3 regions of the Mesorhizobium sp. M0983 genome follow, and region 3 is predicted to be linked to each of the others. Evidence: predicted binding sites of a transcription regulator. Region 3 holds the regulator's gene; each other region holds the start of a gene.
The links. The regulator LexA, encoded in region 3, represses DNA repair genes until DNA is damaged. The targets are predictions, from matches to a motif close to TGTTCNNNNTGTGTTCNG.
Positions count from the first base shown of each region.

Region 1: the regulator LexA is predicted to act here: its motif matches at 3,995-4,012, upstream of NKH71_RS11370 (2'-5' RNA ligase family protein).
Region 2: the regulator LexA is predicted to act here: its motif matches at 3,054-3,071, upstream of NKH71_RS26140 (single-stranded DNA-binding protein).

Region 1 is NZ_JAMYNH010000005.1:11,526-18,950, forward strand. Features, by position in the region: gene NKH71_RS11345 (ABC transporter permease) at 1-43, shown strand, start outside; gene NKH71_RS11350 (ABC transporter permease) at 40-918, shown strand; gene NKH71_RS11355 (ABC transporter substrate-binding protein) at 903-1,973, shown strand; gene NKH71_RS11360 (cupin domain-containing protein) at 2,153-2,761, shown strand; gene NKH71_RS11365 (ABC transporter ATP-binding protein) at 2,751-3,836, shown strand; gene NKH71_RS11370 (2'-5' RNA ligase family protein) at 4,057-4,692, shown strand; gene NKH71_RS11375 (SRPBCC family protein) at 4,710-5,189, opposite strand; gene NKH71_RS11380 (ArsR/SmtB family transcription factor) at 5,192-5,542, opposite strand; gene NKH71_RS11385 (ArsC family reductase) at 5,717-6,070, shown strand; gene NKH71_RS11390 (DUF488 domain-containing protein) at 6,272-6,628, opposite strand; gene NKH71_RS11395 (aminopeptidase) at 6,686-7,425, opposite strand, start outside.
Region 2 is NZ_JAMYNH010000019.1:35,075-42,499, reverse strand. Features, by position in the region: gene NKH71_RS26160 (helix-turn-helix transcriptional regulator) at 1-565, opposite strand, end outside; gene NKH71_RS26155 (hypothetical protein) at 652-1,182, shown strand; gene NKH71_RS26150 (MarC family protein) at 1,257-1,886, shown strand; gene NKH71_RS26145 (OsmC family protein) at 1,895-2,317, opposite strand; gene NKH71_RS26140 (single-stranded DNA-binding protein) at 2,440-2,952, opposite strand; gene NKH71_RS26135 (cupin domain-containing protein) at 3,161-3,550, shown strand; gene NKH71_RS26130 (ArsR/SmtB family transcription factor) at 3,632-3,946, shown strand; gene NKH71_RS26125 (SRPBCC family protein) at 3,943-4,467, shown strand; gene NKH71_RS26120 (ATP-dependent Clp protease proteolytic subunit) at 4,494-5,099, shown strand; gene NKH71_RS26115 (hypothetical protein) at 5,184-5,477, shown strand; gene uvrA (excinuclease ABC subunit UvrA) at 6,175-7,425, shown strand, end outside.
Region 3 is NZ_JAMYNH010000018.1:84,561-91,985, forward strand. Features, by position in the region: gene NKH71_RS25865 (molybdopterin molybdotransferase MoeA) at 1-952, shown strand, start outside; gene NKH71_RS25870 (hormone-sensitive lipase) at 960-1,790, opposite strand; gene kynU (kynureninase) at 1,886-3,133, opposite strand; gene NKH71_RS25880 (hypothetical protein) at 3,319-3,645, opposite strand; gene lexA (transcriptional repressor LexA) at 3,604-4,335, shown strand; gene NKH71_RS25890 (ComEC/Rec2 family competence protein) at 4,329-6,794, opposite strand; gene gltX (glutamate--tRNA ligase) at 6,891-7,425, shown strand, end outside.

The DNA of each region.
Region 1 (7,425 bases), on a different contig from region 3:
GGTGGTGCGCTTCGCCGACCGCCGATACAGCAGCCGCACATGAACGGGACGCGTATCGATGCAAGGCAGGGCGGCGGCTGGCTCGGTGCCTATGTCCTTGCCTATCTGGTGTTCCTGTATTTGCCGATATTGCTGATCCCGCTGTTTTCCTTCAACAATTCCGTCCAGGCGGCATTTCCCCTGCAAGGCTTTACGCTTGAATGGTACGGCACGCTGTTAGGCAATTCGGCGCTGTCCGGTGCGCTCGCCAACAGCCTCGTCATCGGCGCCATTGCCGCCACCGGCGCCACGCTCTGTGGCATCACGGTGTCCTATATGGACCTCTACGGACGCTCGCCGCTGGCCGCCACCATCAGTGCCATAGCGCGGCTGCCGATCCTGATCCCAGGCGTCATCGTCGGCATATCGCTGCTCATCCTGGTCAACCTCGCCGGCTTTGGGCCGTCGCGCATTGCCATTGTGCTCGGCCACATATTGGTGGCGCTGCCGGCGACGGTGGTGGTCATGCGCAGCCGCTTCGCCGTCATTCCGAAGACCATCCGTGAGGCAGCACTCGACCTGGGCGCCTCCGACTGGACGACCTTCAGGCGGGTGATGCTGCCACTCAGCCTGCCCGCCATTATTTCGGCGTTCATGCTGGCCTTCCTGAGCTCGTTCGACGAGTTCATCGTCGCCTTCTTCCTTGCCGGCACCGAGCCGACGCTGCCGCTTTATATCTGGAGCCAGCTGCGCTTCCCAAAATCGCTGCCGACCGTCATGGCGCTGGGCACGGCGATCCTGGCCGTGTCCTTCGTCACCGCCGCACTCGCCGAAATCCTGCGCCATCGCGGGCTCGCTGCCACCCGGCGGTCAGCGCCCGCCAGCCTGTCAAAACCAGAAGAAACCGAAAGAGGAGAACTGCAATGGCATTCGACCTGAAATCGATAACGACAAAGGCAGCGAAAACCGGACTGGCCGCCTTCGCACTGGCGCTTGCGTCGACTGTCGCCTTTGCCGGCGACAAGCTGCAATATTTCACCTGGTCGGGCTATGAGCTGCCCGACTTCAACAAGAGCTTCCTCGCCGTGCACCCCGATGGTGTCGAAGCCTCGATGTTCGGCGACGACGATGACGCCTTCACCAAGGTCAAGGCCGGCTTCCGCCCCGATGTCGCGCACCCATGCTATGACAAGGTGGCGCGCTGGAACAAGGAAGGCCTGCTGCAGCCGATCGACACCAAGCGCATCAAGAACTGGGATTCGATCTTCCCGGTCTTCAAGAACCTGCCCGACCTGCAGGCCGGCGACGGCAAGGTCTGGATGGTGCCGTGGGACTGGGGCAACACCTCGATTCTCTACCGCACCGATCTGGTGAAGAACCCGGAAGCGAGCTGGAACCTGCTCTGGGACAAGCAATATGCCGGGCGCATGGCGACCATCGATGCCGTCCACGATACTCCGGTGGTGGCGGCCCTTCTTGCCGGCGTCAATCCATTCGACATGACGGCGGAACAGATGGACAAGGTTGCGGAGAAACTGCGCGAGCAGCGCCCGCTGCTCTCGAACTACACCACCGACATGACATCGGTTGAACAGGCGCTGGCGAGCGGGCAGTTGGTCGCCGCCATGACCTGGAACGCATCGGCCACGTCGCTGAAGAAGCAAGGCGTGCCTGTCGAGTTCATGAAGCCGAAGGAAGGCATGCTTACCTGGGCTTGTGGTTTCGTCATGCTCAAGGATGCAAAGAACGTCGACCTCGCCTATGACTTCATCAACAGCCGGCTGGAAACGGACTCAGGCAAATACCTGATCCAGGCCTACGGCTATGGCAGCTCGACCAGGTCGGCTTTCGCTGCCGTGCCGAAGGAGGAGCTGGAGAAATTGCAGCTGCCGTCCGATCCGGAAGTGATGCTGAAGACCACCATCTTCACCGGGCCGATGAAACAGAATGATGAACTCGCCAAGATGTTCGAGAAGGTCAAGGCGGGCGGCTGAGCCTGCTTCTTCCTTCTCCCCTTGGGGAGAAGGTGTCGCCGAAGGCGACGGATGAGGGGTGTTCCAGATGGCACCGACGGCACTCCGCCCAACACCCCTCATCCGTTTCGGCGCTTCGCGCCTATCCACCTCCTCCCACAAGGGGAGAAGGGGAAACCTTACCAAACAAGGACGAACGAATGGACATGCTGGACGAAGCGGCTGAGAAGCCGAAGGACGACGCCGACGTCAGGGTCGGCCGGCGCGTGCGGGCGCTAAGGCTGGAGCGTAATCTCTCGCTGGCCGAACTTGCAGCCAAAGCCGGCGTCTCGATCGGAGCGCTGAGCCAGATCGAGCGCGGCATGTCGTCATTGCGGGTCCGAGTGATCTGGCCGCTCGCCGCCGCCCTCGACATCGAGCCGTCCGCGCTGATCGCCGACGGCAACGACGCCGGCAACGATCTTTATTGTGTGCGCGCCAACAGCCGGCGGCAGATCCCGGTCAAGTCGGAAGGCATTGCCAAGGCACTGCTGTCGCCGCCGGCCGCTACGCTGACCGGCATGCTGGTGACGGTGGAGGCCGGTGGCGGCACCGCCGAAGCCTACGCCCATGCAGGCCATGAATTCGGGTTCGTCCTTTCGGGCGAGGTCGAGCTGGTGGTCGATTCGACCAGATACGGCCTGAAGGCCGGCGACAGCTTCGCCTTCAAGAGCACCTTGCTGCATGCCTTCCGCAATCCGGGCAGCGAGCGCTGCCAGATCCTGTGGGTCAACACGACCAAACCGTCCGAGGTTCGCGATGGCGCCTGATCCGCTCGTCCGGCTGGACAAGGTCTCCAAGATATTCCCCGGCAGCATCGTCGGGCTCGATGCCGTCGATCTCGATATTTCGCGCGGCGAGTTCCTGACCCTGCTCGGACCATCCGGCTGCGGCAAGACCACCAGCCTGCGGGTCATCGCCGGCTTCGAAAGCCCGTCGAGCGGCAAGGTTCTGCTCGAAGGCCGCGACATCAGTGCGCTCAGGCCCTTCGACCGTCCGGTCAATACCGTATTCCAGGACTACGCGCTGTTCCCGCACATGAACGTCGCCGAAAATGTCGGCTTCGGCTTGTCGCTGCGCAAGCTCTCCGGTGCCGAACAGGCAAAGCGCGTCGGCGCAGCGCTCGACATGGTCGGCCTTGCTGAAAAGCTCGGCGCCCGCGTGTCCGAATTGTCGGGTGGCCAGCGCCAGCGCGTCGCGCTTGCCCGCGCCATCGTCTGCGAACCGCGCGTGCTGCTGCTCGACGAGCCGTTGTCGGCGCTCGATGCGCATCTGCGCGAACAGATGCAGGTCGAATTGAAGCGACTGCAGTCGCGCCTCGGCACCACTTTCGTCATGGTCACGCACGACCAGACCGAGGCGCTGTCGATCTCTGATCGCATCGTCGTCATGAACAAAGGCCGCATCGAGCAGATTGCGCCGCCGGCGACCCTCTACGACCGGCCCGCCACCAAATTCGTTGCCAGCTTCATCGGCACGATGAACCTTCTGCAGTCGCGCTTCGTCGGCCGTGACGGCGAGCGCTTGCGGTTCGCCGCCGGCGCCCTGCCGCTGGAAGCGGTTTCGGAGACGGGCGAACTGCCTGGCGAGGGCACGGTGCGCACCATCGGCGTGCGTCCGGAGGACCTTTTGGCGACGACAGAGGCCGCGGCCGGTACTGCACCGGTGCGGGTGAACAGCATCGTCTTTCACGGCCGCACCTTGCGCCTTCATGCAGAGCTGGGGCAGGGGACACAGGTGGTGATCGACGCGCCGCGCCGGGCGGAGGGTTTTCAATTCAGCGTCGGCGACGTGGCGCATATCAGCCTGCGCCGTGGCGCCAACTGCCCTATGCTGTCCAGCTAGGCAACGGCCGCGAATACGCCGACCGGGCGATCCACGATTTCCTCGAGATCAAGGGCATCATCGGCTACGGCGCCTGAGCCATCAACATACGGCCGACCGAAATGTGGTTGCGAGCATTGATGCTGCCAGCACCAGCGCTCGTATCATTTCCGTTGATTTGTTCTCTTTTTGTTCTATTCTGCTTGGCTGGGCGGGAATGGCTTTTTAGAGGAGCAATGACATGAATGAGCTGCCCGCATTCAGGATCACCGAAAACGGCCAAGCCGTTTTCAACTGGCAGGAACTGGATCGGCGCTGGAACGACCGACTGTTCTTCGCCATTCTTCTTGAAAGCACGATCGCCGTGCCGCTTGCACGCCGGGCAGCCGTCTGGCGGCGAGAATCGGGACTGCGAGGGCAAGCGTTTCCGGCAGAACGCCTGCACATCTCGCTTGTTGGGCTCGGCGATTATGATGGACTGCCGGAGGAATTGGTCGAAATCGCCCGCCACGTCGCCTCGATGGTCCAGGCGAAACCGTTTGAGGTGTCGTTCGATCGGTTGTCGGCTTTCGGCGGCGGTGCGTTGGTGCTGCGTGGCAGCGACGGCGTCCCGCCGCTGCAAGCGTTCTGGCGCAATCTTACCGCCCTGATCGCCGACAGCCCGCTGAAGCCCTTTGTGGGGAGCTCCTTTGAACCTCATGTTACATTGCTTCGTGACAAATTGCGGGTTCAAAGGGTTCGAGAACGGGCGATCGAACCCATCAGCTGGACCGTACGTGACTTTGTGCTCATCCGCAGTCTGATCCGGCAAGGCCGGTACGAAGAGCTCGGGCGCTGGCGGTTGAACGGCCACGACGATTCCGTGGCCGCAATGTGAGCCAAGCCAGGGTCCCCTCAGATCGTCTTGACGTAGCCCGCCAACTGATCCGCCACCGTGCCCCAGCCGTCGTAAAAGCCCATCTCCTCGTGGCTGTTGCGCGTGGCTTCGTCGCGGTGGATAGCGGTCGCGGTGTAGCGCGTCGCCTCGCCCTGCGATTGCAGCGATATGACGGCTGTGATGAATGGGTCGCCTGACGGCCGGTAGCCGGGCAGCAGCGCATCGGTCCACACCAGCCGCTCGTTCTGGACGATCTCGAGGTAGCAGCAACGCCTGTCGTTGACCTCCTTGCCGTCGGGCGACTGCATGCGGGTGCGGAACAGACCGCCGGGCCGCAGGTCGATCTCGCAATCGGTGATGATCCACGGCTTCGGCGTGAACCATTGGCGGACATGCTCGGGCTTCGTCAAGGCCGTCCACAGCAGTTCTCGTGGCGCCTCGATCGTCCGTTCGAGCACGAGGTCGAGCTTCGGATCGGGTTGAAAAAACGCGACCATATTCATCTGTCTGTCTCCTTGAGTTTCAGCACGTAGTCGTCGAACTGGTCGAGACGGCGCTCCCACAGCTCACGCTGCTCGGCCAGCCAGCTTTCCGCGAGCTTCAGCGGCTCCGGCGCAAGCCGGTAGGTCCTGACGCGGCCGGCCTTCTCCGAACGCACCAGCCCGCAGCCTTCCAAAACCCTGAGATGCTCGATGAAGGATGGCAGGGCCATCTCGAACGGCTGGGCAAGCTCGCTGACCGAGGCGGGGCTTCGGTTCAGCCGCTCGACCACGCGCCGCCGGGTCGGATCGGCGAGCGCACGGAAAATGCCGTCGATCGGTGGGGGGCTTTCGGTCTGCAGGCTCGTCATGGTCATTTCCTTGCCTCGGCCATTCCGCGTGACCAAAATTAGCTCGGGACAATAGTTAGGAAAATTCCTTACTATTGGCAAGCGCAAAAATCACGGATGCCTGGCAAGGCAGCTGGAAAAGTGAGAGGCACGGTTTTAGGGTGCCATCAGATTCGACCGATCCGAGGAAGCGTTTTGACGATCACCATGTACGGCATCACCAATTGCGATACGGTCAAGAAGGCGCGTTCCTGGCTGGCGAGCCATGATGTTGCCTATCGCTTTCACGATTACAGGGCAGACGGGCTTGACGCGGATCGGCTGAACGGCTGGTCAGGCAAGGTCGGCTGGGAAATCCTGCTCAACAAGGCGAGCACGACGTTTCGCGAACTGTCGGAGGAGGACAGACTGGGTCTGGACGAGAACAAGGCCAAGGCGCTGATGCTGGCCAAACCGACGATGATAAAGCGACCGGTGCTGGAACTTGGCGACAGGGTTCTCGTTGGCTTCAAGCCTGATGTTTATCAGCAGGCGGTGAGTGGGAAATAGGACCGACCCGCCGCGATCCGTCGCGCCCCCTCTGTCCTGCCGGACATCTCCCACTCTAGTGGGGTGATTGGATGTCACTTCGGCGTTCGCTAGTCTCCAAAGAAGGGCGCTTTCGGCGAAGCTGCCAATCTCCCCCCCTTGGGGGCCCACGAGGGGGAGATGTCCGGCAGGACAGAGAGGGGTGCTGTCCCGCCGGCGTGACTAATTGTTCTCACGCAAATAGCTAGCCAGTGCCACCGCATTGTTGTGCGCCTCGTCATGGGCGCCGTAGAGCAGCGTCACCTTGCCTTCACGGAGCAAGGCGCGCAGTTCCGCCACCGCCTCGCCGTTCCGTTCGAGCTCATCGCGGTATCGCCGCTGGAACTCCGCCCAGCGCGCCGGCTCATGGCCGAACCATTTGCGCAACGCGTCGCTTGGCGCGATGTCCTTTAGCCAGGCCGTCAGCGCCGCGTCCTGCTTGGCGATGCCGCGCGGCCATATGCGATCGACGAGCACCCGCTGCCCGTCATCGGGCGCCGGCGGCTCATAGATGCGCTTGACCGCGAGCTCCATTGCCAACTCCGCATGGGCCAGCAGGCGCCGATGCTTGCTGGCCTTCGCTTAGCGATCCCGGGCCTAAACCCACTCGCCCTTGCGCATCACCGGCACGCGGCTGCCGTCCTTGTGGATGCCGTCTATGTCGATCTTGTCGGAGCCGATCATCCAGTCGATGTGGATGAAACTCTTGTTGCCGCCGCGCGCCGCGATCTCGTCCTGGCTGAGCGAGGCGCCGTCGACGAAGCACTTCGAGTAGCACTGGCCGAGCGCAATGTGGCAGGCGGCGTTCTCGTCGAACAGCGTGTTGAAAAACAGCAGCCCGCTCTTGGCGATCGGCGAGGAATGCGGCACCAGCGCCACCTCGCCGAGACGGCGCGAGCCTTCGTCGGTGTCCAGCACCTTTTGCAGCACATCCTCGCCCTTCGTGGCCTTGGCCTCGACAATGCGCCCCGCCTCGAAACGCACCGCAATGCCGTCGATCAGCGTGCCCTGGTAGGACAGCGGCTTGGTGCTGGTGACATGACCCTCGACGCGCCTTGCATGCGGCGTGGTGAAAACCTCTTCGGTCGGGATGTTGGGGTTGCAGGTGATGCCGTTCTTGGCGGTCGAGGCACCACCCATCCACTCGTGGCCTTCGGCCAGTCCGACGGTCAGGTCGGTGCCGGGGCCGGTGAAATGCAGTGCGTGGAAATTGTGGCCGTTCAGCCATTCGGTGCGGCTCTTCAACGCCGCATTGTGCGCCGTCCAGTTGCCGATCGGGTCTTCGACGTCCACCCGCGAGGCCGCAAAGATGGCGTCGGCTAGCTTGGCCACGGCGA
Region 2 (7,425 bases), on a different contig from region 3:
CAAGCGAGATCGGCCGGTCGGCATCGATTTCGATGCGGCGCACCGCTTCGGCGACACGCTTCTGGTCACGGCGACTTGGCGCCCGTCCCCGATCCGTATCGCCGCAAGCCGCTGTCACGGCTGCGCCGGCAATGCGCAGGGCGAGTTCCTCGAACGCGCCGGTGTCGGCCATCTCGCGCGCCGCCTCCGCTTCGGCGAGCAGCGGCACCAGCGCCGACAAAGGCGGCAGGCGCGGCATGCTGAAATCAAGCTGCTTTGCGCCCGCGTCGGCGACGATCCGCTCCATATAGGCCAGTCCGAAATGGAAGGAGAGGCAGCGGTCGCCGGTGCCATGCTCATGCCCGCATTCGTAGCAGGTGCCGGGATTGCCGAGCAGGAGCGCGCCCGGCGCCAGCATCGCCGTGCCCTGGCGCGCACGATAGCGGAACGTGCCGCTGGTCACGGCGGCGACGCAGAAATCCCGATGCTCCTCCTCGAATGGCCTGTCGGCGGCACTAGCGGTGCAGACGACATCCAACACCTGCCAGCCTCGGCCCGACGCCAGCCTATGCGCGCTCGTCGTCATCGCCGAAACATAGCAATTTTTCCCAAGCGCAGAACCCCGGTCGGCCTCTATGCTTACCGGTCTCCTGACAAGATGAGAGCGAAGCCATGTCCAATTCCTTTGCCAAGGCCCTGCACAGCGATGGGCCCGTACCGGCCCTTGCCGAGAAACTGAACCTTTATGGCCGCTTCGTCGGCGCCTGGACGTTCGACGCCACGCGCCATCTCGAGGACGGCCAGGTGCTGACCGGGCGCGGCGAAGTGCATTTCGGCTGGGTGCTCGAGGGCCGCGCGATCCAGGACGTATGGATCCTGCCCGCTCGCGACGCCGGCCCCTCGCCGTCGCTCGGCAAATGGACCTTCTATGGTACGACGTTGCGCGTCTATGACTCAGGCGTCGACGCCTGGCACATCTTCTGGAGCGACCCGCGCAACCAGTATTACAGCCGCCAGCTGGGCCGCGTCGAAGGCGACACGATCGTCCAATTGGGCGCAGACGGCACCGGCGCTTCGGTACGCTGGAGCTTTTCCCGGATCACCGGAGATTCCTTCCGCTGGCTGGGCGAGCGCTCATATGACGACGGCGCCACCTGGTGTGTCGAAGTCGAGTTTCTGGCGCGGCGCGCCGCCAGCCCCTGATCCGCACGGTTTCCACTGGCACCGCTTTGCTCTACCAATCCCGTTATCCGGCATTGCCGGCGGGGAGGGTCAGCATGCCGAGCTTCGACAGCCTGTTCAACGCCTTCGTCACCATACTGGTGACGATCGATCCGCCCGGCCTGGCGCCGCTCTTCCTCGCCGTGACCCGCGGCATGAACCGCGAGGAGCGCAACCAGGTCTCCGTGCGCGCCTCGGTCATCGCCTTCCTGGTGATGGCGTTGTTCGCAGTCGCCGGGGCGTCGATCCTGTCAGTCTTCGGCATCACCCTGCCGGCCTTCCGCGTCGCCGGCGGCTTTCTGCTGTTCTTCATCGCCTTCGAAATGGTGTTCGAGCGCCGGCAGGACCGCAAGGAGAAGATCGGCGATGTCGCCATCACCAGGGACATGATCCACAACATCGCCGCCTTTCCGCTGGCGATCCCGCTTATTGCGGGTCCCGGCGCGATTTCGGCGACCGTCCTGCTCTCAAGCTCGTTTCAGGGTTTTAGCGCGCAGACAGCACTTGTCGGCATCATCGCGATCTGCCTTGTCATCACCTACCTGGTGTTCGTGCTGTCAGAGCGCATCGACCGTATCCTCGGCCAGACCGGCCGTTCGATCCTCACGCGGCTGCTTGGCGTCATACTGGCGGCGCTCGCCGTGCAGTTCGTCGCCGACGGCATCAAGGCACTGATGGCGACGTAGGAACCGCCCTACTTCGCCGTCTCGATCACTTCGAAGTCATGGGTGATCACGGCGGTCTTGGCCATCATTGCCGAGGCCGAGCAGTATTTCTCGATCGAAAGCTCGATCGCGCGCTTTACCTTGTCGTGCGACAGCGCCCGGCCTTTGACGACGAAATGCATGTGGATGCGGGTGAACACCTTGGGATCGGCTTCTGCACGGTCGGCATCGAGTTCGACGACGCAATCTTCGACCGCCTCGCGCCCCTTTTCCAGGATATGGACCACGTCATAAGCCGAACAGCCGCCGGTGCCGATCAGCACCAGCTCCATTGGGCTCGGCCCCGGCGTCTTGCCCTCCGGCCCGAACGCAGTGCCTAGCACCAGCTTGTGCCCACTGGCGGACTCGCCGACGAAAGTGCGCTCCTCGACCCATTTGACCCTTGCTTTCACTGATCCGTCCTTTCACCGCTCAAACGCACAACGTCCCGAAAATCCAAGACAGATTTTCGGGACGCCATTTCGTGGCCAAGGTGCTGGCGCTTTTCGCCGCAAGGGCAGTCCGCCCCGAGAAATCAGAACGGGATTTCGTCGTCCAGTTCGCGCGACGAACCACCGCCGGTGCCCTTGTTGGCGCCACCGCGATTGAAACTTTCGCCCGGGCCGGACTGGCCGAAATCGGACCCGCGGCTGGCACCACCACCGGCATAGTTGCCGACCTGGCCGCCGCCCTCGCCCCGTGCATCGAGCATCTGCAGCTCGCCGCGGAATTTCTGCAGCACGATTTCGGTCGTATAGCGGTCATTGCCGGTTTGGTCCTGCCACTTGCGCGTCTGCAACTGGCCCTCGACGTAGACTTTCATGCCCTTCTTCAGATACTGCTCGGCCACCTTGGCGATCTGATCGTTGAAGATCACGACATTGTGCCACTCGGTCTTTTCCTTGCGCTCTCCGGACGTCTTGTCGCGCCAGCTTTCCGACGTCGCGATGCGGATGTTGACAACCGGGTCACCCGAATTCAGGCGGCGGATTTCAGGGTCCGCCCCGAGGTTGCCCACCAGAATGACCTTGTTGACGCTACCCGCCATGATACTTCTCCGCGCTCATCCGAAACCAGATTTCTGTCGCTGCACCTTACAGGCTATGGATAAGCCCTGCCTGCCGTCGCTGCCTTTTCCCACAACGTTTTTGTTCTCTTTTCGTTCTATAGTACAGGCCCTGCACTGTCAATAGTTGTCAGTAAGAAGTAGTGTCTTGGCGTCGAATTTCCACAGACCATGGGATCGAGGCGAACGCATGAAGACGGTCGCGCATGACGATCAGCCGCAAGAAGAATGGCGGGCGGGGGTAAAGACCCGAATGCATGTCTCGGCCCGCAACGGCGCAACTCAACTTTGCATATTCGAACAATGGGTCGAACCAGCGGTTGGCGCCCCGACACATTGGCACCCGGTCGAGGAAGTGCTTACCGTCATCGCTGGCAAGGCCGAGATGTGGATCGACGAAGAGCATGTCGTCTTGACTGCCGGACAGTCGCTTGTTGTTGCCGCGCGCAGGCGACATGGCTTCCGAAACGTCGGCTCCGAAATGCTTCATATCCATGCCGTGCTCGCGTCACCAGTTTTCGAGGCGACGTTCAACGGATCCCCTGACATGGTGAGACGCTGGCTTCCAGCGAGTTTGTAAAACCTCGCCCGTCTTAAAAAACACCGCCTGTCTTAAAAACACGGCTTGCCAAACCGATAAGTATCGACTTATGCTTTTGACATGATCGAAGCAGAGATTTTTCGGGCACTGGCCGATCCGACGCGTCGCGCCGTCTATGAGCGGCTCGCCGGCGGCGAGATGACGGTGTCGGAACTGCGCACTGGCATGCCGGTATCGCAGCCGGCGGTATCGCAACACCTCGCCGTGCTGCGCGGCGCCGGCCTCGTGGTCGAGCGCCGGGCCGGTCGCAACGCCTATTACCGCGCCGATCCGAAGGGGCTTGCGCCACTGCTCGGCTGGATCGAACGCTACCGCGCGTTCTGGCCAGAGCGCATCGAAAGGCTCAAGACGGTTTTGAAGGACATGGACCAATGACCAGCCGAGGCAAAGAACGCGCGGAAATGGCGGCAGACAAGATCGAGTTCGAGTGCGAGCTGCCGGAGCCGCCGGAAAAGGTGTGGCGGGCGCTGACGGTGCCGGACCTGCTCGCGGCCTGGATGATGCCGAACGACATTGAACCAAAGATCGGTAGCCGCTTTGCCTTTAAAGCGCCGGAGGCGCCGATCGAATGCGAAATCCTCGACGCCGATCCCGGACGGCTGCTGCGCTATTCCTGGCGGGAACGGCCGGCGCCCGGCGATACGCAGGCGCCGCACGGCAGCCCGGTGGACAGCCCAATGGACGACAGCCCGGTGGACAGCATCGTCACCTTTACGCTCGATCGCACCGTTTCCGGCGGCACGCATCTGCGCATCGTCCATGATGGTTTTGCTCGGGCAGCGATGCCGGAGATCGCGATGGCAGGCGCCGGCTGTCGGCTTTCGTTTGAAGCGCGCAATCCCAGGCACAAGCAGATCGCCGCCAACATCCCGCGCCTCTTCCTGCGCGCGGCCTGAACGACAATAGTCAACGGAGAGAAACGATGAGCGGCCTTGCCAATCTGGTGCCGATGGTGATCGAGCAGTCGAGCCGCGGCGAACGCGCCTTCGACATATTTTCGCGGCTGCTGCGCGAGCGCATCGTCTTCATCAACGGCCCGATCGACGACGGCACCTCGGCGCTGGTCTGCGCCCAGCTTCTGTCGCTGGAATCCGACAATCCCGACAAGGAGGTCTCGCTCTACATCAACTCGCCGGGCGGCGTGGTGACCAGCGGTTTCGCCATCTACGACACGATGCAGTACATCAGCTGCCCGGTCTCCACCGTTTGTATGGGCTTCGCCGCCTCGATGGCCTCGTTCCTCTTGATGGCGGGCACGCCGGGGCGGCGCATCGCATTGCCCAACGCCAGCATCGTGCTGCATCAGCCTCTCGGCGGTTTCCAGGGCCAGGCCTCCGACATCCAGCGCCATGCCGAGGGCATCCTTCGCACCAAGCGGCGCATGACCGATCTTTACGCCCAGCATTGCGGCCGCACCTACAAAGAAGTGGAACGCACGCTCGACCGCGACTTTTTCATGACCGCGCAGGAGGCCAAGGATTGGGGCCTCGTCGACCATGTTTTCGACACTCGCAAACAGGCCGCGTGAAGCACCTTCGAAGCGATATAAGGGCCGGCAACTTTCAGCGCCGCCGGTCTGGCTTCGGCGCTATCGCCGCACTATAGTCAGGTGATGACCGCCAGCCGTTCACCCAGCCTATACCTTGCCATTGCCGCCATTGTGGGCACGAACATGCTGGTGGGCACGGCATTTGCCCAAGATAATTCGACGTCGGCGCAAAGGGGCGCCCTGCCCGGTGTGACCAGCGACTATCGCATCGCCGAGCCAGCGCTGCAGCCCGAGCCCGACGGGGCGGTTCCCAGCAGCGGCTACGGCACATTCAAGATCGGCGATACCGAAGTTCGGATTTCCGGTAGCATCACCATCGATGTCGCCACCGGCGGGATCAGGCCTCCCAGCCGCTAAGTTCGCCTGGTATGCACCACAAATGTGCGCTTCAAACGAACAGCCCCGCCATTGCTTGTGCAACTGACGGGGCTTCTTGGATCTAAAATCCAAATTGCCGGGAGTGTACTGCCGGCTTTTTATTTCGGATGCTTCGCGGCATTCAGCCGACGATCCGACTAGCAGTCTCTGATTGTTGTGGGGATCGGCAAGTCAACGTTGGCAGATAGCGCAAAACGCCTGACCTGGCCACTTATACCTGCCGCGGCTCCAGCGACACGTGGAGCCTCAAGGAACTATCCGGTGGAGTCATGCCTCTGCACTCCTTCTGTTCATTGTGACTGTCGTCGTCGAAGCGCTCATCGCATAACCCGCGGCGTCTCGCAGGCTAGCCCCAGGCCGCGAGGCCATCGAAAGACGGCCGGCTTCGTTGACGTTTGGAGTCTGCCCCCGTGACGCATGGACGTCAACCTTGAATAGCCGATTACCGAAAAATGTGATCGCGAGACGCTTTGTGAAGCCGGCTGTACGGGCAGCTTTTGTCAGGAGCGTGTTCGGCCTTTGTTCTTTCCGCTTGCCCGTTCGCGCGAAAGGCGGTTAAACGCTTTGGTCGAGAGTTGTGGCGTCTCTCGAAAAGGCGGCGAAATTACCTACATAGGGGATGGTCGGGAAAACCCGCCCATCCCACGAATTCCAGATTCTGAGGCGGCGACCGGCGATGGCCGACCATAAATATCTCTCCATTCGCGGGGCACGCGAACACAATCTGAAGAATGTCGATCTCGACCTGCCGCGTGACAGCCTGATCGTCATGACCGGGCTGTCGGGGTCCGGCAAGTCGTCGCTTGCCTTCGACACCATCTATGCCGAAGGCCAGCGCCGCTATGTCGAGAGCCTTTCGGCCTACGCACGGCAATTCCTCGAGATGATGCAGAAGCCGGACGTCGACCAGATCGACGGCCTGTCGCCGGCCATCTCCATCGAGCAGAAGACCACCTCGAGGAACCCGCGCTCGACGGTCGGCACCGTCACCGAGATCTACGATTATATGCGGCTTTTGTTCGCCCGCGTCGGCATCCCCTATTCGCCGGCCACCGGCCTGCCGATCGAGAGCCAGACGGTTTCGCAGATGGTCGACCGGGTGCTTGCGGTCGAAGAGGGCACCCGGCTGTTCATCCTGGCACCGATGGTGCGCGGCCGCAAAGGCGAGTACCGCAAGGAACTGCTCGAGCTGCAGAAAAAGGGTTTTCAGCGCGTCAAGGTCGACGGCGTCTTCTACGAGATCGCCGACGTGCCGGCGCTGGACAAGAAGTACAAGCACGACATCGACGTCGTCGTCGACCGCATCGTCGTGCGCGGCGATCTGGCGACGCGGCTCGCCGATTCCATCGAGACCGCGCTGAAGCTGGCCGACGGGCTGGCGGTGGCGGAATTTGCCGACAAGCCGCTCGACGCCAGCCAGACCGGCGAGGATTCGGTCAACAAGTCGAAGAACGAGACGCATGAGCGCATGCTGTTCTCGGAAAAATTCGCCTGCCCGGTGTCCGGCTTCACCATTCCCGAGATCGAGCCCAGGCTGTTCTCGTTCAACAATCCGTTCGGCGCCTGCCCGACCTGTGACGGGCTCGGCAGCCAGCGCGCCATTGACGCCAGCCTGGTCGTGCCCGACGAGAATGTCTCGCTGCGTGCCGGCGCCGTCAGCCCGTGGGCGAAGTCGACCTCACCCTATTATGCGCAGACGCTGGAAGCGCTGGGCGTTGCCTATGGCTTCAAGCTCGGCGACAAGTTCAAGGATTTGAGCGAAGAGGCAAAGCAAGCGATCCTGCACGGCACTGGCGAGCGCGAAATCGCCTTCCAGTATGATGACGGGCTGCGCTCCTACAAGACGACCAAGACCTTCGAGGGCGTCATCCCCAATCTCGAGCGCCGCTGGAAGGAAACCGAATCCGCCTGGATGCGCGAGGAGATC
Region 3 (7,425 bases):
GGTGCAGCAGGGGCAGGCCGTCCGTATCTTCACCGGCGCGCCGCTTCCCGAAGGCGCCGACACCATCGTCATCCAGGAGAACGTCCGCGATCTCGGCCGCGGTGTCGTCGAAGTGACGGAGCCGACGGTGCAGGGGCGAAACATCCGCCGCCTCGGGCTCGATTTCGCCAAAGGCGACGTCCTGCTGCACAAAGGCCGCCTGCTCGACCCGGCGGCCTTGTCGCTGGCGGCATCGGCCAACCACCCTGAGGTCGGCGTGGTCAAAAGGCCGTTGGTCGCCATCATCGCCACCGGCGACGAATTGCTGCCGCCGGGCAGCGAGCTTGGCCCCGACCAGATCATCTCCTCCAACGCCTATGGTGTCGCCGCCGCCGCACAGTCGGTCCGTGCGCGAGTGCTCGACCTTGGCATCGCGCCGGACCGCAGGGAGGCGATCGCTGCGCTGGTGGAAAAGGCCGTGAAGGCTGGCGCGAACGTCATCGTCACGCTGGGCGGTGCCTCGGTCGGTGACCACGATTTCGTCCATGACGTGCTGACCGGGCAAGGCATGACTCTCGATTTCTGGAAGATCGCCATGCGGCCGGGCAAGCCGCTGATGTTCGGGCGGCTGGGCGACATTCGCTGCATCGGCTTGCCCGGCAATCCGGTGGCGAGCCTGGTCTGCACCCAGCTCTTCCTGAAGCCGCTGCTGGCGCGGCTCGGCGGCCGCGCCTTTCAGCAGGATATGCGTGAGGCACGGCTCGGCGCTGCCATGCCGGCCAACGATCTCAGGCAGGATTATGTGCGGGCTGTTGTCAGCGCTGACGCCGGCACGCTCGTGGCGACGCCGTTCAGCATCCAGGATTCCTCGATGCTGAAAATGCTGGCCGATGCCAACGGGCTGATCGTCCGTGCGCCGTTCACGCCCGCCGCGGCGGCGGGCGCCGCTTGCGACGTGCTGATGCTACGCTGAACCTGCCTCACTCCGAGATCAAGGTCCGGGTCAGCGGATGGTCTGGATCGGCCAAACCGTCGATGATGTTGAAATGATGCCGGTCAGGCTCGACCACCGAACTGGTCGCGGCACCCAGGCCGATCCAGATGTTGGCCAGCAACGCGCTCTGGCGCAGGAATTCGGCGCGCTCGCCGCCGCCGGCCCAGCAGGTCAGGCGGGCCTTGTCCATCGGGCGCAGCAGCACCGGGCTTTCGGCCTGCGCCTCGGCCTCATCGATCGCCAGCGTCTCGTTCATGCCGGTGCGCATGATCGGGCGCAAATCGTGCACACCCGAGATCGATACGACATGGCGAATGCGCCGGACAATTTCGGGCGCCAGCGGCGTCGTCGTCGTAACCATCCGGCTAACAAGATGGCCACCGGCCGAGTGTCCGGTCAGCATCAGCGGCCCTGCGACCATCCCCGCCGCCTTGCCGATCGCCGCGCCGACTTCCTTGACGATGCCGCCAATGCGCATCTGCGGACAGAGCGTGTAGGACGGCATCGCCACGGCATAGCCGCGATCAACAGCGCCAGCGGCAAGATGCGACCAGAAACTCTTGTCGAATGCCATCCAGTAGCCGCCATGGACGAACACCACGAGCCCCTTGGGCTTGGTGGCCGGCAGGAAAAGATCGAGCCGGTTGCGTGGGCCATGGCCATAGGCCATGTCGAGCCGCGCCCGGCCCTCGGTCGAAAGCACGTCGCGAAAAACCCGCGCGGGCTCGACCCAGGCCGCCGGCCAGCGATCGCTGCCGGCTATGTTGGCGCCGTTGGCATAGGCGTTGTCCCAATCGGCAATGTGACGTTCGAACACCCTGCGCCCTCCCCTGGCAATATGGCCTTGCAACGAGCGTGAGCATCGCGCGGGGCGTCGTCGCCAGCCTCACGATTCCAGCTCTCGCATCAATCTCAAGTGACAGCCGCCTTGATGGCGAAGCGCGCATCCTTCCACGCACCGGTGCGCAGGATGTCCTCAAGCACTTCGACGGCCTGCCAGACATCGGCATAGCCGACATAGAGCGGGGTGAAGCCGAAGCGCATGGTCGATGGCGCGCGAAAATCGCCGATCACGCCACGTTCGATCAGCGCGCGCATGATCTGGTAGCCATGCTCGTGCATGAATGAAATCTGGCTGCCGCGTTTTTCCCCGTCGCGCGTGCTTTCGAGCGTTAGCCCGTAAGTGCCGCACTTTGCCTCGACGAGCTCGATGAACAGATCAGCCAGCGCGATGCTCTTCTTGCGCACCGCCGTCATGTCGACATCGTTCCAGATGTCGAGCGCGCCCTTCAGCGTGCGCATCGACAGGACCGGCTGGGTGCCGCACAGAAACCGGCGGATGCCGGTGCCGGCCGCATAGCCTGGCTCGAAGGCGAAGGGCCGTGCATGGCCCCACCAGCCGGTGAGCGGCTGCTGGATGTCGGCAAGATGCCGCTCAGCCGCATAGATGAAGGCAGGCGCGCCCGGTCCGCCATTCAGATATTTGTAGGTGCAGCCAACGGCAAAATCGGCGTTTGCCGTGTCGAGCTCGACTGGCATCGCACCGGCGGTGTGGCAGAGATCCCAGACGATCATCGCCCCGGCTTCCTGGGCCCTGCGCGTCAGCGCCGGCATGTCGCGCAGTTCGCCCGACTTGTAGTTGACGTGGTTGACCAGCACCACGGCGGTGCGTTCGTCGATCAGCTCTTCGATGCTCGGCGCGTCGACCCCCGAGAGGCACAGCAGCGTATCTTTTCGCGTCGAAACCACACCCTCAGCCATGTAGAGGTCTGTCGGAAAACTGTCGCCCTCGGCGACGATGACCTGCCGCTCCGGCCGCATGGCCATGGCGGCGTGCAGCAGCTTGTAGATGTTGACCGATGTCGTGTCGCAGACCACCGTCTGGCCGGCCGCGGCACCGATCAGGCGCCCGAGCTGGTCGCCGAGTTCGAGCGGCATGTTGAACCAGCCGGCCGTGTTCCAGGCGCGGATGAGATCATGCGCCCATTCTTCGGTCGCTGCCTTGCTCAATTCATCGAAAGCTGCACGCGAAGCGGCCCCTAGCGAATTGCCGTCGAGATAGATCACTCCTTGCGGCAGCACAAAGCGGTCGCGCATCGCGCGCAGCGGATCTGCAGCATCCATCGCCCTTATGGCAACGAGATCGCGAATTCCTGTCATGATTTGTCTGCTCCCCCAAGATTCACCGCAACGCCGGACACGCATCGACGGCATCCATCGGTCACGAGCGGTTCTCCATTACCTGGTATCGCGCAGCAAGGCTCCACCGGCGACAAGTTGCCTGACCACGCGGTGGAAACCAGGAGCCAAGCCAACCCAAGGTTGGCGTTTTGAGTTCGTTTCGTTCACGGTGCATTGACCAAACCGCACAGTCGATACGGCTTCAATTCCGTGCCCTTTGCCGGCTGACGGCCGATACCAGTGCCGCCTTCTGGGAACCCAGAGGCCGCAAACGAAAGCAGAATCAAGGCGATGACGCCCGCGGCGGTGAAAATGCAGCGTTCCGGTTTGGTGAGTGGTATCGTTTCCCGAGCCCTAACACATTCATTAAACTTTAAACAGTTGCGGAACACAACTGGAACAGATAGTGTTTGTTCTGGGTTTGTTTTCTGATTCTGTTGGGGGTCGCTATGCTGACACGCAAACAACACGAACTGCTTATGTTCATCCACGAAAGGCTGAAGGAAAGCGGTATCCCGCCCTCCTTCGACGAGATGAAGGAAGCGCTCGACCTGGCTTCCAAATCGGGAATCCACCGGCTGATTACGGCGCTGGAGGAGCGCGGCTTCATTCGCCGTTTGCCCAACCGGGCCCGTGCACTGGAGGTGCTGCGCCTGCCCGATTCGATCGCCCCCGGCCTAAATGCGGCACGCAAGTTCTCGCCGAGCGTCATCCAGGGCAGTCTTGGGCAAGGTCCTCGGCAGGGCAAGCCGACATCGTCGCGCATGCCTGCAGCCGGCAATGACGACGATGTCGTCGCCGCCGTGTCGATCCCGGTGATGGGCCGCATCGCCGCCGGTGTGCCGATCGATGCCATCCAGCACCAGACGCATTCGATCTCGGTGCCGCCGGACATGATCATGGGCGGCGAGCATTATGCGCTGGAGGTCAAAGGCGATTCGATGATCGAGGCTGGCATTTTCGACGGCGACACGGTGATCATCCGCAATGCCGATACGGCGAGCCCCGGTGAGATCGTGGTGGCACTGGTCGACGAGGAAGAAGCGACGCTGAAGCGGTTCCGCCGCAAGGGCGCCTCGATCGCCCTGGAAGCCGCCAATCCGGCCTACGAGACGCGCATCTTCGGACCAGACAGGGTCAAGGTGCAGGGCAAGCTCGTTGGGCTGATCCGCCGCTACTGAGCTGCGCCCTTGGCGCCGGCTTTTGGCTTGTCGGCTCTGCGGTATGGCGGCATGCCCCGCGCCGCGCGGGAAAATTTCCGCTGCACGTGCCAGGGCCGGTATGATTTTTCGACGGCGAAGCGGATTTCGGCGCGTGTTGCCGCTTGTGGATCGAAATAGACGGCCGCACTTCCCGCGCGCGCCAGTTGCCGTTTGGTGACGACGAGGACCAGCCGGTCGTAGTAGCAGGGATTATGGGCGGTGGCGTCGTCGATGACGATCAAGCTGGCAAAGGCGCAGGCTGGCCGTGCAGTATCGCGGTCATTGGCTAGCGCGATGATCGCGCCGGATGGATGCCTGGCAAGGCAGAGACCGTCCGTGCAAATGAACGGCATGCCCGGCGGTAAGTCGGCCGGATCGGCAATGTCGAATTGCGGATCGTTCTTTCCAGGTGTTTCCGGCGCGACGATAGCCTCTGATGTGAGCGCGCGTTTCCAGTTGTCGATGGTGAACTCATTCGGGCGTGCCCGGTTGACCGCGAGTTCACCGCTGCCGATCGGCAGCGCGACGAGCCGTGCGTCCTCCGAGATCAATACATCGGGTACGCGCGTCTGCGTTGTCGTTAGCAAGCCGGCGAGCGCAAAAGGAAGGGCCACGAGCCGCAACCAGGTCGTCGCCATGCTGGCAATGACGAGGGCGATCGTCACCAAAAGGACAGATCTCAGCGAAATCAGCCCGACCGCATCGATCGGCGAGCGCTCGGAGATCCACCCGGACAGGGCGATCATCGCCGTCAGCCCCTTGCCCATCACGTAGAGGAAAGGCCCATCCGCGCCGAACGGCATCGCCAGCGCACTGAGGACGGCGAAGGGCATGACGACCAGTGAGATGATAGGCATGATGGCCAGATTGGCGAACAGGCTGAGCGGCGCCACGCGCTGGAAATGCCATATGGCGAAAAGCGCCGTGGCGCTCCCTGCAATGATCGAGGTCATCGCCAGGCCGCCCATGCCCAGCAGTACCTTTCTAGTGGCAAAGCGTAGCGGCGACCGCCGGGGCGGCGGCGTGGTGGCCCCGCCGGCGCGGTAATCGGACCAGCCTGCATAGGCGCCGACAAGGGCCGCCGTCGCGGCGAAGGACATCTGGAAGCTCGGACCGACCACCTCGTGCGGCGACACCAGAATGACCGCGATGGCCGAGATCGCCAGGTTGCGCATGGTGAGCGCGGCCCGGTCGAACAGCACGGCGATAAGCATCACCGCCAGCATGATGAAGCTGCGTTCGGCCGCCACCACAATGCCGGAAAAGACGAGGTAGGCCGCAATCGAAAAAAGCGCGGCGGCCGCGGCATATTTCTTGACCGGCCGTCGCGATGAGAAATCGGGAAACAACGCAAAGGTGCCGCGTAGCAGCGCCATGATGGTGCCGGCGACCAACGCCATATGCAGCCCCGAGATGGAGATGATGTGATAGATGCCTGTACGCCGCATCGCTTCGTTGATCTCCTCGGGAATGCCGGCGCGCACGCCGACGATCAGCGCAGCAGCAATCTCGCCCTCGGCGCCGCCGATGCGGCTGCGGATATGGTCGGCGATGGATTCGCGCGCGTCTTCGATCGAGGAAGAAAGCCGCGCGGCAAGCGGCATGCTGCCCGACGACACGACTTTCGGATTGCCGAGAAAAAAGCCGCTGCCGCCGATACCGGCGAAATAGCTGTCGAAGGAGAAATCATAGCTGTCGGGCCGCACCGGCCCGGTCGGCGGCAGCAGCCGCACATAGCCGGCGATCTCGGAACCGGCGGTCAGCTCAGCCGGTATTTTCATCGCCGAAACGCGGACCCGTTCCGGCATGTAGCGCAGTGTCGGCCTGGCGGTTGAGATCACATCGATCGTCAGCCTGATGCGGCCGCTCGCCATGGGCTCGAACGATACGACGCGACCCGTGAGGCGCGTTGAGATTTCGGAACCGAGCATATGCGTTCCGACACGCCAGGTCTCGACCTTGGCGGCAAGCACGCCAAGCGCGCAGAGCAACGCCGCCATGAAGCACAGGCGGGTTCTGGGCCACGACCGCGAGGCGACGGCACAGAGGGCTGCCAAGGCGACGATTGCGATCGGCTGTGGAAAGGCCGGCTCCACCGCCAGCGCAAAATATACGATCACCCCGCATGCGAGGAACACCGGCACCAGCAGGAAGGCAACCCCACGGTCGAGCTCCAGGCCGACCGCCGAGGTTACGCCGTTGCGGATACGGGACGGTGACGGGAGGCGGAAACGCCGGCGTAGGCGCACGATGGGCTCGGCCGCGGGCACGAGAACCGTTGCTGGGTCGCTCGCCGGCAGCGACGGGGCATCAAAGCGTGGAACCGGCAGCAATGCGGGTGCCGGCAGGACAGGCACGGGCGCGGCAAACAGCAAGCGTTCGCTGACGCCGCTGCCAACGTCCTCGCCCTCGCCCGCACCACGGCCTCGCACAGCCATCGGGTCTGCCCCTTGCGCCCTCGACCTCCTATGCTACATGAACGCGCAACGCGCGAAAGTCCGCAAACCCACTTCCTTCGCCTGCCTGAGAGTTCCATGCCCGACAAGGTCGTCACCCGTTTTGCCCCCTCGCCCACCGGCTATCTGCATATTGGCGGGGCGCGCACGGCGCTGTTCAACTGGCTGTATGCCAAGCACACAGCCGGCACGATGCTGCTGCGCATCGAGGACACCGACCGCGAGCGTTCCACCGATGCGGCAACCGCGGCCATCCTCGACGGGCTTTCCTGGCTTGGCCTGACATGGGACGGTGAGCCGGTGTCGCAGTTCGAGCGTGCGCCGCGCCATCGCGAGGTGGCCGAGGAACTCGTTCGCATGGGCAAGGCCTATTATTGTTACGCGACGCCTGCCGAGTTGGAGGCAATGCGCGAGAGCGCACGAGCCAAGGGGCTGCCTCCCCGCTATGACGGCCGCTGGCGCGACCGCGACCCCTCCGAGGCGCCGGCCGGCGCCAAGGGGGCGATCCGCATCAAGGCGCCGACAGACGGCGAGACGGTTGTGCATGACCGCGTCCAGGGCGACGTGCGCTTTCCCAACAAGGATCTCGACGATTTCATTATTCTGCGCTCGG